2 regions of the Galbibacter sp. L-19 genome follow, and region 1 is predicted to be linked to the other one. Evidence: riboswitches for the same ligand, from Rfam matches in the RefSeq annotation. Region 1 holds a riboswitch; the other holds the start of a gene.
The links. Region 1 has a riboswitch for fluoride ahead of AC13CQ_RS13475 (voltage-gated chloride channel family protein). Riboswitches for the same ligand answer to the same signal wherever they lie in the genome.
Positions count from the first base shown of each region.

Region 1 (7,760 bases):
AATAGATGCTCCATCATACTTTAATTCGCATGTAAAAGCAACCTCTACATCTCCTAAAATACGTTGGATACGTTTTTCCCAATCTTCTAAATCTTCTTTTGAATACGAATTATCTAAAGAATACATCCGATGCTCATGTGCAATAGTTTCGAAGTTTTTACTAACCATTCCTCCTACGCGAACTGTAGGAGAATTTGCATCAAAAAATTCGGGATGTTTAGCTTCTAATTCTTGCAGTTCTTTAAGTTTAATATCAAACTCATAATCTGAAATTTCAGGAGTATCTAATACATAATAATTATAATTATGCTGAGACAATTCCTGACGTAGCGATTCAATTTTTTTTGCTATATCCATGAAAATAATAAAGTAAGAGTGCGTTCTTTTCTGATATCACAAATATAGGTTAATGAAGGATATTTTTATAATCTGAGCCGCTAATTAATCCTACATATTTAAACCAACAATAGATCTAAAAAAAAACAGATTTTATTTCACAACTTAATCTATCGGCTTTTTTAATTCATTCTCATACTTCCAGAAAGATCTAGAATCCATAAGGCTCAAAAATGCAAAACTCTAATAATTCGGAAACAAATTTGATCTAAAAAATAGTTAAACGCTCCCGTATCGAGCATATTCTTACTGCAATAGACTTCCTTATTTTTTCTGTCTTTTATTTTTGATATCCGATAGATGCAAGCCTTTTTCCCTTAAAAAAGAAGTGTTTTTAGGACTCCCAATTATCTGAGAAGAATATACCCCTGTATGACCAGAGAATAAATAAGCCGTACTACAAGCCAATGCAATAAAAACCCCTGCTTCAATTCCAAATAATTCTATCCCCATAACAGTACATGCTATAGGAGTATTTGTTGCTCCAGCAAAAACAGCTACAAATCCCATTCCTGCCAATAACCCCATTGGCAACGGGATAAACCAAATTAGCACATTTCCTAATGCTGCTCCGATGTAAAATAAAGGAGTTACCTCACCTCCTTTAAAACCTGCGCCTAAAGTGAAGGAAGTAAATAAAAGTTTTAGTAAAAAATCGTAAGAATTTAAATTCTCATTAAAAGAATCTACAATTGTTGGAATTCCTAATCCTATATATTTTGTGGTTCCTATTGCATAAACAGCAATAGCCAAAACTATTCCTCCTACAAAAGGTCTTAAAGGAGGATATTTTATGTGTTTTTTAAATAAATTACTCCAAAAATGGGTAGATTTTGAAAATAACATAGCTACCAATCCGAAAATAATTCCTGCTAATAATGCCCATAAAAGGTTTACAGGATTCATCTCTGCCACAGAAGAAATATGATAATGTGTATGAGATACATTCCAAACTTCACAAAAATAATTTGCAAAAACAGCTCCCATAAAACTTGGAATAATAGCATCCAAACGAATTCTACCCAATATTAAAACTTCCAATGCAAAAATCCCTCCTGCCAAGGGCGTTCCAAATACAGAAGCAAAACCAGCGCTAATCCCTACAATTAAAACAATTCTCCTATCTCGATTAGATAGTTTCAACAACTTTGTAAACCTATCTGCTATAGCTCCCCCTATTTGTACTGCAGTTCCCTCTCGTCCTGCCGAACCTCCAAATAAATGAGTAACAATAGTACCAAAAAGCACCAAAGGCGCCATACGGAAAGGAATTACCTTTTTTGGGGTATGAAACTCTTCCAACAACAAATTATTTCCTTTAACTACACTATTTCCATATAAATGATAGGACAGTCCAATAATAAACCCTCCTAATGGAAGTAACGCAATAATCCACAAATGAGCCTCTCTCCAATTTGTTGCCCATTCTAAACTTAATAGAAAAAAAGCAGAGACACTCCCTACAATGCTTCCTATTAAAGCACAAATTAAAATCCATTTAAAAAGATAAAATAATGTGGGAATTTGCTCTAGTGAGAACAAATAATCTTTGATTGTTTTGATATTCATTTTGACATATATATAATGATTCTACACTGGCATAAGCCATTATCAGTAGAAGTCATCAGCTCATTTTGAGCGGTTAAAGGCAGACCTCATTGCCAAATGTGATGCAAATATAGTAAAAAAGCTTACTTATAGAAGATGAAAAACAGATAAAAACAGGCTACTACTTCTCTCCCTTCATCATCCTGTTATTTCCAAAAAGATCCTTTTTAAGTTGATTATTGCTGAATTTATATTTCTCCATTAGTTCCAGCATTTCCTTCCCTAAATATTGATTAATTTCAAAATACAACTTCCCATCTTCTTTTAAATTACTCGAAGCTAATACAGCTATTATTTCATAAAAAAGTAGCGCATTATCATCTGCTACAAACAAAGCTGTTTCAGGCTCGTATGCTAAAACATTCGTATTCATTTCCTTCTTTTCAAGATTCCGAACATATGGTGGATTTGAAACTATAACATCAAATCGGCTTACTTCAGGAAAAATAATTGACAAATCTGAACACTTAAGAATATCTACTTCCGAAAATGTAACTTTTACATTATTACTTTCAGCATTCCTCTTTGCTATTTTTAGAGCTTCCGCAGAAACATCCAACGCATACACCCTTGCATTTGGTAAGTTTTTAGCAATAGCGATTGGAATACAGCCCGTTCCAGTTCCAATGTCAAGAATGTTTAAATTATCGCTTTTTGAAACATCTTTTAAAATCCATGAAACCAACTCTTCGGTTTCTGGGCGCGGAATTAAGGTGTGCTCATTTACCATAAATTCCATACCATAAAAATGAGCACTCCCTAGAATATACTGTATTGGCTTTTCTACTTTTAAAGCATTTAAAGCTGACTGAAATTTTAATAAACTGTTAGCTTCTATAACTAGATCTAAATCCTGCTGTATCTGAAAAGGTTTTAATTGTAAATACGCCTCGCAAAGCCAATTAAAAAAAGTTTTTATTTCCTCTAAAGGATACAAAGCCTCTAATTCGTTTTGATATAACCTTTTTATTTCTCCTAACTTCATTACCAATAAAATATTGTTTAAATAGCTCTAGTTTAGAATTACGTTGATTATTTGTTAGCTTTAATACCAATCCATATACCAGTGACTTCATGCTCTTTATTTTTTTGCTCGCCCAAAAGAAACGAAACAAAAAAAAGGAGTCTTATCAAATGAATTTTTTCAACATCCATACTGGGCAAGAATAATGACCCGTATTTCCCATTGGAGCTTCCAGATATTGAAATCCCGCTTTTTTATATAATTTTTGTGCGTCTGTCATATAAGGCATCGTTTCAATATAACATTGCTCATATCTAAACTCCTGAGCCTTGCTCAAACAAGTATGCATCATTTTCATTCCTAATCCTTTTCCACGTGTACTTCCCAAAAAATACATTTTTTGAAGTTCACAAACTGTTTCAGCCTCATTTGCTAAATGTGCAATTCCAGCACCTCCAACAACTTTCCCTTCAACCTCAATTACAAAATAACAAGCCCTTTCCTTATTATAAGTTTCATATAAATTCTCTAGCGCTTTATCTTCATAAGCCGTTCCTACTTTTGGAGCTCCCATCTCTACAATTACTTCTCTTACAATCTCAGCCATTCTTTCATTATCTTTTAGCTGAATTTCTCTTATATTCATGAAATATTACAATGTTTTAATAGTATTTTTGCCTTGATAAATTTCGGGATGAATATACACGATTTCTACATAAAAAGATGCATCGAACTTGCTAAAAATGGATTAGGAACCACCTACCCAAACCCCATGGTTGGCAGTGTTATTGTTGCTAACGGAAAAATAATTGGAGAAGGTTACACAAGTCCTGCTGGACAAAACCATGCAGAAGTAAATGCTATCCAAGCTGTTAAAGACACCACTTTGTTAAAAGAAGCAACTATATATGTTACGCTAGAACCATGTTCTCACTTTGGAAAAACGCCTCCATGTGCCGATTTAATTATTGAAAATAAAATTCCAAATGTAGTTATTGGAACTCTAGACACCAATGAAAAAGTTTGTGGTCGTGGTGTAAAAAAGCTTCTAGAAGCAGGCTGTAATGTTACTATTGGTGTATTAGAAGACGAATGTAAAGAAATTAATAAGCGTTTTTTTACTTTCCATGAAAAGAAGCGTCCATATATAATTTTAAAATGGGCAGAAAGCAGCGATGGATTTGTAAGTCCGATACAAACTGATGAAAGAAAACCTGTATGGATTACAGAAGAAATTTCAAGGCAATTAGTACATAAGTGGCGAGCTGAAGAACATGCTATTTTAGCGGGAACAACCACAGTTATTAAAGACAATCCTAAATTAAATACTCGCCATTGGAAAGGCAATTCTCCTACACGCATCATTATAGATAAAGAATTAAAAATTCAAAGAGAATCTAATGTTTGGGACGATTCTCAAAGCACCATTTTTATTATTGATAATACCACAGATACTCCCAAAAAAGGATACAAAAACACCACTTTTGAGACGGTTAACTTTAAAAATAATTTAGCCGAGGAAATTACAGCTGTTCTTTATAAAAACAATATCCAAAGTATTATTATTGAAGGAGGAAGTAAAACCCTACAAACATTTATAAATTCTAATTTGTGGGATGAAGCACGTGTTTTTGAAGGCAATGCAATTTTTAAAGAAGGTACTAAAGCACCCAAATTAACCCCATCTACCTTAATTACAAAGAAAACCCTTGGTTCTGATTCTTTAAAAATTTATAAAAACTATTAAAATGCTAGAAACAAATGCACAGAAAAATACCATTAAGAATATTGTATTTGATTTTGGCGATATTTTTATAGACTTGGACAAATTGGCTTCCATGAGATTAATTCATAAAGAATTTCCTGAGTTTACTTTAAATCAGGATATAATTAATACTAATAATGAGTATGAAAAAGGCATAATCTCCACAACAAATTTTATAGAATCTTATAAAAAATCGCTTCCTAATATTTCAGATGAAAGGTTAAAAGAAATATGGAATGCTATTATCTTAAAAATCCCTACACATAGATTAGCTTTTATTGAAGAACTATCGCAAAAAGGCAATTATGAGCTATTTTTGCTTAGCAATACAAATGAGCTTCATATAGAGCAAGTAATAAAAAATAACGGTTTAAAAAGCTACCATCGTTTTAAAAATTGTTTTAATAAATTCTATCTTTCTCATGAAATCAAATTCAGAAAACCCAATAGAGATATTTTTGAATTTGTTTTAAACGATAATAATATCATTCCAGGAGAAACCCTTTTTATTGACGACACTTTAGAGCACATCAATACTGCTAAACAAATGGGATTTCATACTTGGAATTTAATTCCTGGAAAAGAAGATATAACAGAATTATTTAGCAAAGATTATCCGTTCAAGGATTAATTATGTTAGTAACTCCTATCTTGAATTGTTAACATTTTATAAGTTTGCATCCTAAGAAATCAAATTACTTTGGAAGATTTATATAAAACCCTAGTTAAACCAACAAGTGAAGTCCTTTTTAAAGATAAAGGAAGTAAGTTTTTTGGATATGCTTTCCCTGTTGAGAATGAAGAAGATATAAAATATTTTTTAGAAGAAATAAAAAATAAACACAGCAGTGCACGCCATCATTGCTACGCATGGCAAATAGGAACCGAAAAAGACAAAATTCAGTACCGAGCCAATGACGATGGAGAACCATCCAATACTGCTGGAATGCCAATTTACGGACAACTACAATCTTTTGATATTACCAATGCATTAATAATTGTTGTACGTTATTTTGGAGGCGTAAAACTAGGTGTTGGCGGACTTATAAACGCCTATAAAACTACCGCTCAAATGTGCTTGGAAGCAGTAGATATTATAGAAAAAACAATTGATATTCACTATAAAATTACCTTTGAATACAAGCACATGAACACAGTAATGCGAATTATAAAGGAGAAGAATTTAAACATTGAAAGTCAAACAATGAATCTATCTTGTGAAATCGTTGTTAGTATTAGAGAAAGTCAAGCAGCACAAGTCCCTATTTCCTTCGAACCTTTTTATGAGATTAAATTAACCGAGTTGTAGTATTTCTCATAATTTATTTAGAATATAATCTGGACAGCGCATAGGTCTTAAAGTTTCACTATTAATAAATGCCAAAATTGTGTTCCCTTCAGCAATAATATCTCCTACTTCGTCAAAAATTGTATAATCAAATTCAATCTTAACCGTAGGTGTTTTTTTCAATCTAGCTTCTACTGTTAATAAATCGTCATACTTTGCAGATTTCTTATAATTAAGCTGTAGGGACACTACAGGGAGCATTACTCCATTTTCCTCCATCCAACGATAGGAAACCCCAAGTGCTCGCAACCATTCAACTCTCGCAATTTCAAGATATTGAGCATAATTACCATGGTATACCACCCCCATTTTATCGGTTTCACTATATCGAACTCTTATGTTAATTTTATTTGTTTTCTCCATATAAAAATGTATTTTACGAGTGTTAAGAAATTATGAACAGAAAGTTAACAAGCATGCGAAAAAAAAAGAATAAATTCAACCTACTTTCATTTTTTTTTTCAATTTTTTGTTCACATATTTGTTTAATCTTTTACGATAGTTGATTTCTAAAATTCTATTCACTATCAAACCTGACTAACTATTAAAATAATATCAAAGAATGAACGTAACTGCGGAATCCGTATGGGAAAATTGTCTACACTTTATAAAAGACAACATACAACCTCAAGCATATAAAACTTGGTTTGAACCCATAAAGTCTGTAAAGTTAACGGATAATGCTTTGAGTATCCAGGTTCCGAGTAAGTTTTTTTACGAATGGTTGGAAGAACATTACGTAAAACTCCTTAAAGTAGCTTTAACCAAAGAATTAGGAGAAAACGCAAAGTTGGTGTATGTTATTAGAATGGAAAACACCTACGGCAACAAACAACCGTTTACAGAAAGTATCCCGAGTTCCAACAGAGCAACTATGCAACCACAAGAACTTGACGTTCCTGTAAAACACAAGAATCCAGAATTAAAAAATCCTTTTGTAATTCCTGGAATTCGAAATATCAAAATAGAATCTCAATTAAATCCAAATTATAGTTTTGACAATTTCTTAGAGGGCGATTCTAACCGATTGGCACGTTCTGCTGGATTAGCAGTTGCAAACAAGCCCGGCGGAACCTCTTTCAACCCATTACTTATATTTGGAGGGGTTGGACTTGGAAAAACTCACTTAGCGCATGCTATTGGTGTTGAAATAAAAGACAAATATCCAGAAAAAACAGTTTTATATATTTCTGCGGAAAAGTTTACGCAACAATATATTGAATCTGTTAAAAAGAATACCAGAAACGATTTTATTCATTTCTATCAACTTATTGATGTTTTAATTATTGACGATGTTCAGTTCTTCTCAGGAAAATCTGGAACACAAGATGTATTCTTTCATATTTTCAACCATTTACATCAAAACGGAAAACAAGTAATTCTTACTTCAGACAAAGCTCCTGTAGATATGCAAGATATTGAGCAACGCTTACTATCTAGGTTTAAATGGGGATTATCTGCTGAATTACAAAATCCTGATTTCGAAACACGTATTTCTATCCTAAAAAATAGACTCTACCGAGATGGTGTTGAAATGCCAGAGGAGATTATAGAATGTGTTGCAAGAAATATTAAAACAAATGTTAGAGAATTAGAAGGCGCCATCATCTCTTTGATAGCTCAATCTTCTTTCAATAAAAAAGAAGTAACAATTGAACTTGCCAATCAAATTGTTGAAA
Region 1 covers NZ_JBSXNL010000067.1:42,182-49,941, reverse strand. Annotated here, with positions in the region: gene ligA (NAD-dependent DNA ligase LigA) at 1-357, opposite strand, end outside; gene AC13CQ_RS13475 (voltage-gated chloride channel family protein) at 661-1,965, opposite strand; fluoride riboswitch at 2,005-2,068, opposite strand; gene prmC (peptide chain release factor N(5)-glutamine methyltransferase) at 2,126-2,989, opposite strand; gene AC13CQ_RS13465 (GNAT family N-acetyltransferase) at 3,135-3,614, opposite strand; gene ribD (bifunctional diaminohydroxyphosphoribosylaminopyrimidine deaminase/5-amino-6-(5-phosphoribosylamino)uracil reductase RibD) at 3,663-4,715, shown strand; gene AC13CQ_RS13455 (HAD family hydrolase) at 4,717-5,364, shown strand; gene AC13CQ_RS13450 (IMPACT family protein) at 5,434-6,042, shown strand; gene AC13CQ_RS13445 (acyl-CoA thioesterase) at 6,049-6,444, opposite strand; gene dnaA (chromosomal replication initiator protein DnaA) at 6,644-7,760, shown strand, end outside.

Region 2 (7,760 bases), on a different contig from region 1:
TAGTAAAATATTTCTTGTGTAAAGAAAAATCCCGAGTAAATGACCTGCTAGTAATACAGGATCTTTTCGCAAAACCGCATAGAAAAGTATAAGCGTTGAGCCTGTTAAACTTAATATCCAAAAGCCCATAGGGAGCTAAGACTCTTTTCGTTTTTCGCTGTAGAACCATTGATATACAAAACGCAAAGTGAAGATTGTTTGTGCAATGATACCAAGTATCAATAACCAAAATGGGATATTTTCATTCTGGAACAACAAAACGCGGTCATATACTTTGTTGTTATAACCAATATAGAGAATAATGAATGGAAATAGATACAAGAACCAACGTAAAAGCTTTGGAAATTTAATCCATTGATTTTGTAAGTGCATATTTCGTATGTAGATGAAATATGTCAAAATCTGTCCCAGCATTATCGCAAAATCATTTCTTAAATAACCATACACAAATAAGAGAAATGATGCAATTAAGCTCAATTGCCAGAAAAGCACCGGGGTGAGCACACGTTTGTTCCTTTCAGAAAGAACCCATTGCAAGATGGAGCGCCCTGAAAATAGGAGTTGGGCAGTAAAACCAATACTATATATCAACCAAATATTCACCCCTTATCCTCAACCTTGTAGTTAATATATTTTTTTCTCATCCATAAGAAAGCAAAGCAATCCATTAAGGGGCCGAGCAGGCGGTTCCACAAACCAAATTTCCCTTTACCGGCAATCCTGTGAAAATGTTGTATCGGTACTTGCTTCACTTTTCCTTCTTGCAAGAGAACCATTGCTGGTAAAAAGCGGTGCAGTCCCTTAAACATCGTAATGCGTTTGGCACAGTCTCTTTTAATAATTTTAAGTGGACAACCTGTGTCGTCCATACCATCGTGGGTGAAACTGCGGCGTACGCCATTGGCAATTATAGAGGACAGGTTTTTGGTAAAACTGTCTTTTCTATTGGAACGAACTCCTGTAACTAAATCATATTCATCAATATATTCCAGCAGGAGATTAAAATCCATTGGACTAGTTTGAAGGTCTGAGTCGATGTAGCCTATAAGCGAGCTCTCGGCATAGTCAAATCCAGCTTTTATAGCAGTACTCAAACCATAATTTTGGTCAAAATCAATGTAGTTGAATACAAGGCTTTGATCACATATTTGTCTTATAATGCTCAAACTTGAATCTTTGGATCCATCATTTACAAATAAAACCGAAGTAGGTATTTCTGCGCAATCTATGTACTCTTGGAGTTCTTTTTCAACTCGTCGTAAATTTTCTTCTTCATTATAAACAGGGACTATAATGGTAAAGGTTTCGCTCATTGTTTAATTTCAAAAATGGATTTAATAATAAACAAGCATTCTAAAGCAATTTTTAAGATTTACCTATTTTGAAAATATTGCCATAAACCTAACGGTCAGGACATCAATCTGAGAACGGATAAGGAATACACAAACGGGCAAGCAATAACAGTTATAGAAAGGTTGCTTGAAACCTCTATCAAAATTGAAGAAAAACCTCCTCGTTCAGGTGATCAATTAAGAACCAAGGCGATTATTGAGCTCAAAAATTACTGAATTACTATCCAAATATAAAACTTGAAGAAGGAGTATTAGAACAGTTAATTGGGTTAAGAACAAATTATAAAAAAATGTCCAAATCAGGTATAGATTTGGACATTACAAATTTAATCAAAGAAAAAATTTAATCTTCATCAACTTCCTCATCTTCTTCGGAATACTTTTTAACCACCTTGCCATTGTTGTCTATAACCACTTCCATTTCGCTATTTCCTTTTTCGATCTCGAACTCGTAGAACTTGCCGTCTGTAGTTTCGGTCATTTCGGCACTTTCAATATCATACCCTGGGAAATTCGATTTAAGGGATGAAATTACCGTGTTTGGTACTTCCGATTTTTCAATCTCGTGCTCGGTTTCCATCCAGGTTCCATTTTGCAGGAAATTTGCGGAATATTCCCTATTGTCCATTTTAAATTCGGCTTCCCATTCATCATTAGATTCTTTTCCCCAATCTACCTTTTTTGCGGTTGGGAATTTTTTAGCGAAAGCATTCTTTACGGTTTGGGGTACTTTCTCTTGGTTTCTCGTAGTAAATGCTACTGCGGTAATGGCCAAAAATAGCAAGCCTATACCTAAAATTGCTTTTTTCATTGTATTATATTTTTTAGTTATAGAGTAAACTTACGTTGTAATTCTAAAGATGGCTTTAAGGGATTCTAAAGAGATTCTATTGGTAGCAATTTTCCCCTTATTGCTGATAATTACATTTTTAGATTGAAATCTATTTGAAATATATGCTTTCCTTGTCCTTCCTGTAACTCTGTTGAAGCCCGAAAACGGTATGAAGGCAAAAACCCGTAATAGTCGCAAATTTTCTTAACAATGGAAAGCCCCAATCCAGTTGAGTCTTTCCGCCTACTTTCTTTATAAAAACGTTCAAAAACCTGATCGGGTCGGTCTAAAGTTTCATTTCCACTATTTATGACTTGTAGCTTTGTATCATAAATAGTAATAAGTATACGATCATTATTAAGATTGTGTCTGACTGCATTAGATAATAGGTTGTTGCACAAAACCGTTGCAAGGGAAGGATCCATTATTATATTAATCGTATTCTGTTCCTTAAGCTGAATATCGATTGATGTGAGTTCTTTAAAGTTTTCAATCGTTTCTTCAACAATATTATTAATTGAAATTGTCTCATTCGCTGTGAATTGATCGTTTTCAATTTTAGCAAGAAGAATTAGTTTCTTATTAAGCTGCTTTAAACGTGAAATATCAGATTGTAGGGAGGAAAATTGATGGAATTGCACTTCGTTTATTTCGGCATCATTGATCACCGTATCAATTTTAGCTTGCATAATAGCTAGTGGTGTTTGCATTTCGTGAGAGACATCTTCGGTAAATTGTTTGAGGTTACGATAATCTGTCTGGATTTTTGATGTCAGTATTTTTATCTCTTTATTGAGTTCGTAAAATTCCAATATTTCAGAATCTTCAAAGGTCAATGGGCTATCAGCCTTTAAGGAAAATTTTTTAAGCCGTTCAAGATTACTAAAAAAAGGCTTCCAAAGTTTTTTATTCCGGGATTTGTTAAGATAGAACAAGAAAATAAAAGCAAGGAATATTACCATCAAAAACATAAACACAATGGTAGATAAAATGTCCTCCGATTCGATTACCATTGACCGCACGGTGACCTTATATTCTTGTCCATTGATGTTTTTTGTTCCAGATAATTGCCTAAAAAGCTCTATTTCATCTTGAAGTGGATCATAGATAAGCGTATCTACGAGAATGTTTTTGTGTGGTTTTTCTGTTTTTTCGGCCATCATTATTGGGGGGACGCCTAACAGATTAGGATTTTGTTCCAGTAAATGTTCTACACGGTCTTTATTTGAAAAGAGCTCTTCTTCTATCTCATTTTGTAATAATTGTTTCAGATAAAAATAAAGACCAATACCAGAAAGCGTCATAATAATGACACTGGTAATCAGAAAGGTTTTAGATGCCTTTCTCAAAAGAGGTGTTTTATTTTTACTTTTGGTACTAATCTGCTATAAATTTATAACCGCTACCGTAGGCGGTCTGTATATATTTAGCCCCTTCTTTTGTGAGCTTTTTCCTTAGATTATTAATGTGTACATAAATAAAATCAAAATTGTCAAGTAAGTCACTATCATCACCCCATAAATGTTCTGCAATAATGGCCTTGGAAAGCACTCGGCCTTGGTTAATGATAAAAAACAACAGAAGGTCATATTCCTTCCGTGTGAGTGTGATTGGTTTATCGTTTACATAAGCACTACGTGCCAACGTATCAAGTCGTATCTCTTTAAATGTAATGGTATCATTTCCACCAAACTGTCCTCTTCTGAGTACCGCTTTGATACGAGAATTTAGTTCTGCAAGATGAAAGGGTTTAGTGATATAATCATCAGCACCCAGATCGAGCCCTTCCAGTTTATTGTCCAGGGAACTATTTGCCGATATGATAATAACCCCGCATTTTTTATGTTGCTTTTTAAGTTTTTTGAGCAAGACAAGACCACTTCCCGTTACCAGGTTGATATCGAGTATCACAAGATCATACTCATATAATTCTAATTTTTCAGAAGCCTCAAGATAATCTGATGCGGTTTCACAAATATTTGCATCACTGCTTAAATATTTAGCGATGGAAATTTGTAAATCTTTCTCGTCTTCGGCAATTAAATATTTCATTTGTTGTTAATAATTAAAAAATAAAAGTAATATAAAATTCTAAAGGGATTTTAAAGAAAATAAATAACGGGGAATAGTATAATCATTTTCTTTGGGAAGACACGGTAACAAATAGATTTTGATCACATACAGCAATTTTCTTCTTTTAATAAAAAACTCATCGGAAGGCGGCTACTGATCCATTTAAAAATTAAGGCCGTACAGGGACTAATATAAGTAAGTTTTAAAACGGTCATAGAATAATATTTTTAAAACATAAATTGATCAACTTACTGGATTTCAACAGTCTTAACTAGGTGGTTTTTTTTTACTTATCTTTTTTAAAAACGAAATTTTTTGGGTCAATCATTTTGGCCGAGAATACTGTTGAACAATCAGCAGGTCAAGAATAATGTTATTCGTTTCAGAAATTGGAAATAAAATAAGCATTTTCAAATAATAATCTTAAATTCGCACACTTAACATACAAAGGCGATGGAGTTCGCCAAAACCGCCCAAAAAGCTAATGACTCCTACTCAATTTAATCTAAAACGGTTATGGGTAGGATTTTTTTATTGGTGGGCACTGGGGGTTTTTTGGGCAGTATTGCAAGGTATCTCACGGCAATATGGTTGACCAAACACTTCCCCTCTGCATTTCCTTACGGAACATTTGCGGCAAACATATTGGGCTGTTTGTTGATCGGGGTGATTTTTGGCCTTGGGCAACGCTTTGAATGGCTCACGCCGGAACTGCGGCTTTTTCTTACAACCGGTTTTTGCGGGGGCTTCACCACATTTTCATCCTTTACTTTAGAAAACACAATTTTACTTCAGAATTCCAACTACCTCACTTTTGCCATCTACGCAATAAGCAGTTTCACGCTTGGCTTATTAGCTGTATTTGGGGGAATAACTTTAACAAAAATATGAATATGAAAAACTTTAATCCTTGGCACCACGTGCCCATCGGAAACGAACAACCTGAAATGGTTCAGGCCATTATTGAAATCCCCAAGGGAAGTAAGGCTAAATATGAACTGGATAAGGAAACCGGGATGCTCCGGTTGGACCGGGTGCTGTTTTCTTCGGTCAATTATCCCGAAAATTATGGGTTTATCCCCCAAACTTTAGGAGAGGACCACGACCCTCTAGATATATTGGTGCTTTCGCAAATCGATGTGCAACCGCTCTGTATTTTGGAGGCCAAAGTAATCGGGGTAATGCGGATGATAGATAATGACGAAGCCGACGATAAAATAATCGCGGTCGCGAAAAATGATATGAGCGTAAACCATATCAACGATGTTTCAGAACTGCCCAAACACTTTGCCCTGGAGCTCAAAAACTTTTTTGAGGATTACAAAAAGCTGGAAAATAAAACTGTCCGGGTGGAAGAATTTCAAAATGCGGCAATGGCGAAAGAAATTATTCAACAAGCAATTACAGACTATCAAAAAGAATTTAAAAACTAAAATTATGAAAATTCAAAAACTTATTGCAAGGGAAGTTTTGGACTCCCGTGGAAATCCAACTGTGGAAGCAGAAGTTACTTTAGAAAAAGGATTTTTTGGCCGTGCCATCTGCCCTTCCGGTGCAAGTACCGGGGAAAAGGAAGCTGTTGAACTCCGGGACGGGGACAAAACGCGATACAATGGCAAAGGGGTATTAAAGGCGGTAAACAACGTTAACCAAATTATCGCACCGGCCCTTTCCAATAAAGTGTTCGATAACCAACAGGAGTTGGACAATTTTCTAATGGAACTGGACGGCACCCCCAACAAATCAAATCTTGGCGCCAATGCCATACTGCCCGTTTCTATGGCATTTGCCAGAGCGGCAGCAGCATTTTCGAAAGAGCCTTTATACCGTTATTTGAATACCGATGGAAAATTCACAATGCCGGTGCCCTGTATGAACGTGATAAATGGCGGGGCTCACGCCGATAACAATGTGGATTTTCAGGAATTTATGATTGCCCCCCATAACGCCCCCGCTTTTTATGAAGCTATCCGAATGGGAGAAGAAACTTTCCACGCCTTGAAAAGTATCCTGAAAAATAAAAATTACTTTACCGGAGTTGGCGATGAAGGCGGGTTTGCACCTAATTTAAAATCTAATGAAGAAGCGATTGAAGTAATCCTTGAAGCCATTGAAAAAGCGGGCTATAAACCGGGCATCGATATTTCCATTTGCTTGGATCCCGCAGCGAGCGAACTATGGCAGGATGGGAACTATGTTTTATTTAAAAGCACTCAAAAAAAATATTCAAGCGACCAGCTCATTGATCTTTGGAAAAGCTGGGTAGATCAATATCCCATTATTTCGTTGGAAGATGGAATGGCGGAAAACGACTGGGAAGGATGGCGGACCCTCACAAATGAACTGGGGAGCAAGATCGAATTGATCGGGGACGATCTGCTGTGTACCAACAAAAGACTGTTACAGGAAGCCATCGATAAAAACGCCTGTAATTCCATTCTCATCAAGTTGAACCAAATAGGTACAGTTACCGAAACCTTAGAAACAATAGCATTGGCAAAGAAGAACAAATACGGTTTTTTCATTTCCCACCGAAGCGGGAAGACCGAGGATACTTTTATCGCAGATTTGGCCGTGGCAACGGCAGCCGGAAAAATAAAAACGGGAAGCGGTAGCCGTGGCGAGCGCATTGCAAAGTTCAATCAACTCATCAGGATAGAACAGGAATTGGGCAAAGAAGCTGTGTTTACGGGGATAAAAGCCTTTAAAAATAATTAATTAGGCCGTATGAATCTGAAAAAAATTAAAGAATCTTTAGCCTCAATAGAACAAATACCCTCCCTGCTATACCTTTTAAAGTGGATCTTGATCTGCTTGTTAATAGGTGCCATTGCCGGAAGTATTTCTGCGTTTTTTCTTTTAAGCCTGGAATGGGCAACGGCTTGGCGGGAATCCCATTTATGGATTATTGCCTTATTGCCCGTAGGTGGTTTTATAATCGGGCTATCCTATCATTTATATGGTAACAGCGTTGTTAAGGGCAATAATTTATTGTTGGAGGAATTTCACTCCCCAAAAAAGATCATTCCTTTCCGGATGGCACCTTTGGTATTGTTCGGAACTGTTCTCACCCATTTCTTCGGGGGGTCGGCAGGACGTGAAGGAACGGCAGTTCAGGTAGGTGGCGCAGTGGCCGACAGGTTTACGAAGCTGTTCAAACTTTCAAGACGAAACCGTAAAATTGTGTTGATTGCCGGGATAAGTGCCGGTTTTGCTTCGGTGTTTGGAACACCCTTGGCCGGGGGGATCTTTGCCCTTGAAGTTTTGGTATTGGGGCGTATAAGATTGGATGCTATTATCCCAAGTTTTATGGCGGCTGTTTTTGCTGATTATTTTTGCAGGATTTGGGGCGTTTCCCATACCCAATATCATATAACCGAAGTAGCTAATATGAACCCGGCAAATTTGTTATGGGCATTATTGGCAGGGATTATTTTTGGACTGGTAGGGATGCTGTTTTCCAAATCGACCCATTTTTGGGGAGATTTGTTTAAAAAATATAT
Region 2 covers NZ_JBSXNL010000055.1:214,760-222,519, reverse strand. Annotated here, with positions in the region: partial or broken gene AC13CQ_RS10310 (lipid-A-disaccharide synthase N-terminal domain-containing protein) at 1-603, opposite strand, end outside; gene AC13CQ_RS10305 (glycosyltransferase) at 600-1,313, opposite strand; gene AC13CQ_RS10300 (PepSY-like domain-containing protein) at 1,696-2,163, opposite strand; gene AC13CQ_RS10295 (sensor histidine kinase) at 2,274-3,533, opposite strand; gene AC13CQ_RS10290 (response regulator transcription factor) at 3,562-4,236, opposite strand; fluoride riboswitch at 4,698-4,758, shown strand; gene crcB (fluoride efflux transporter CrcB) at 4,774-5,148, shown strand; gene AC13CQ_RS10280 (inorganic diphosphatase) at 5,151-5,690, shown strand; gene eno (phosphopyruvate hydratase) at 5,695-6,975, shown strand; gene AC13CQ_RS10270 (voltage-gated chloride channel family protein) at 6,985-7,760, shown strand, end outside.
Region 2: another riboswitch for fluoride. It lies ahead of crcB (fluoride efflux transporter CrcB); the one in region 1 lies ahead of AC13CQ_RS13475 (voltage-gated chloride channel family protein).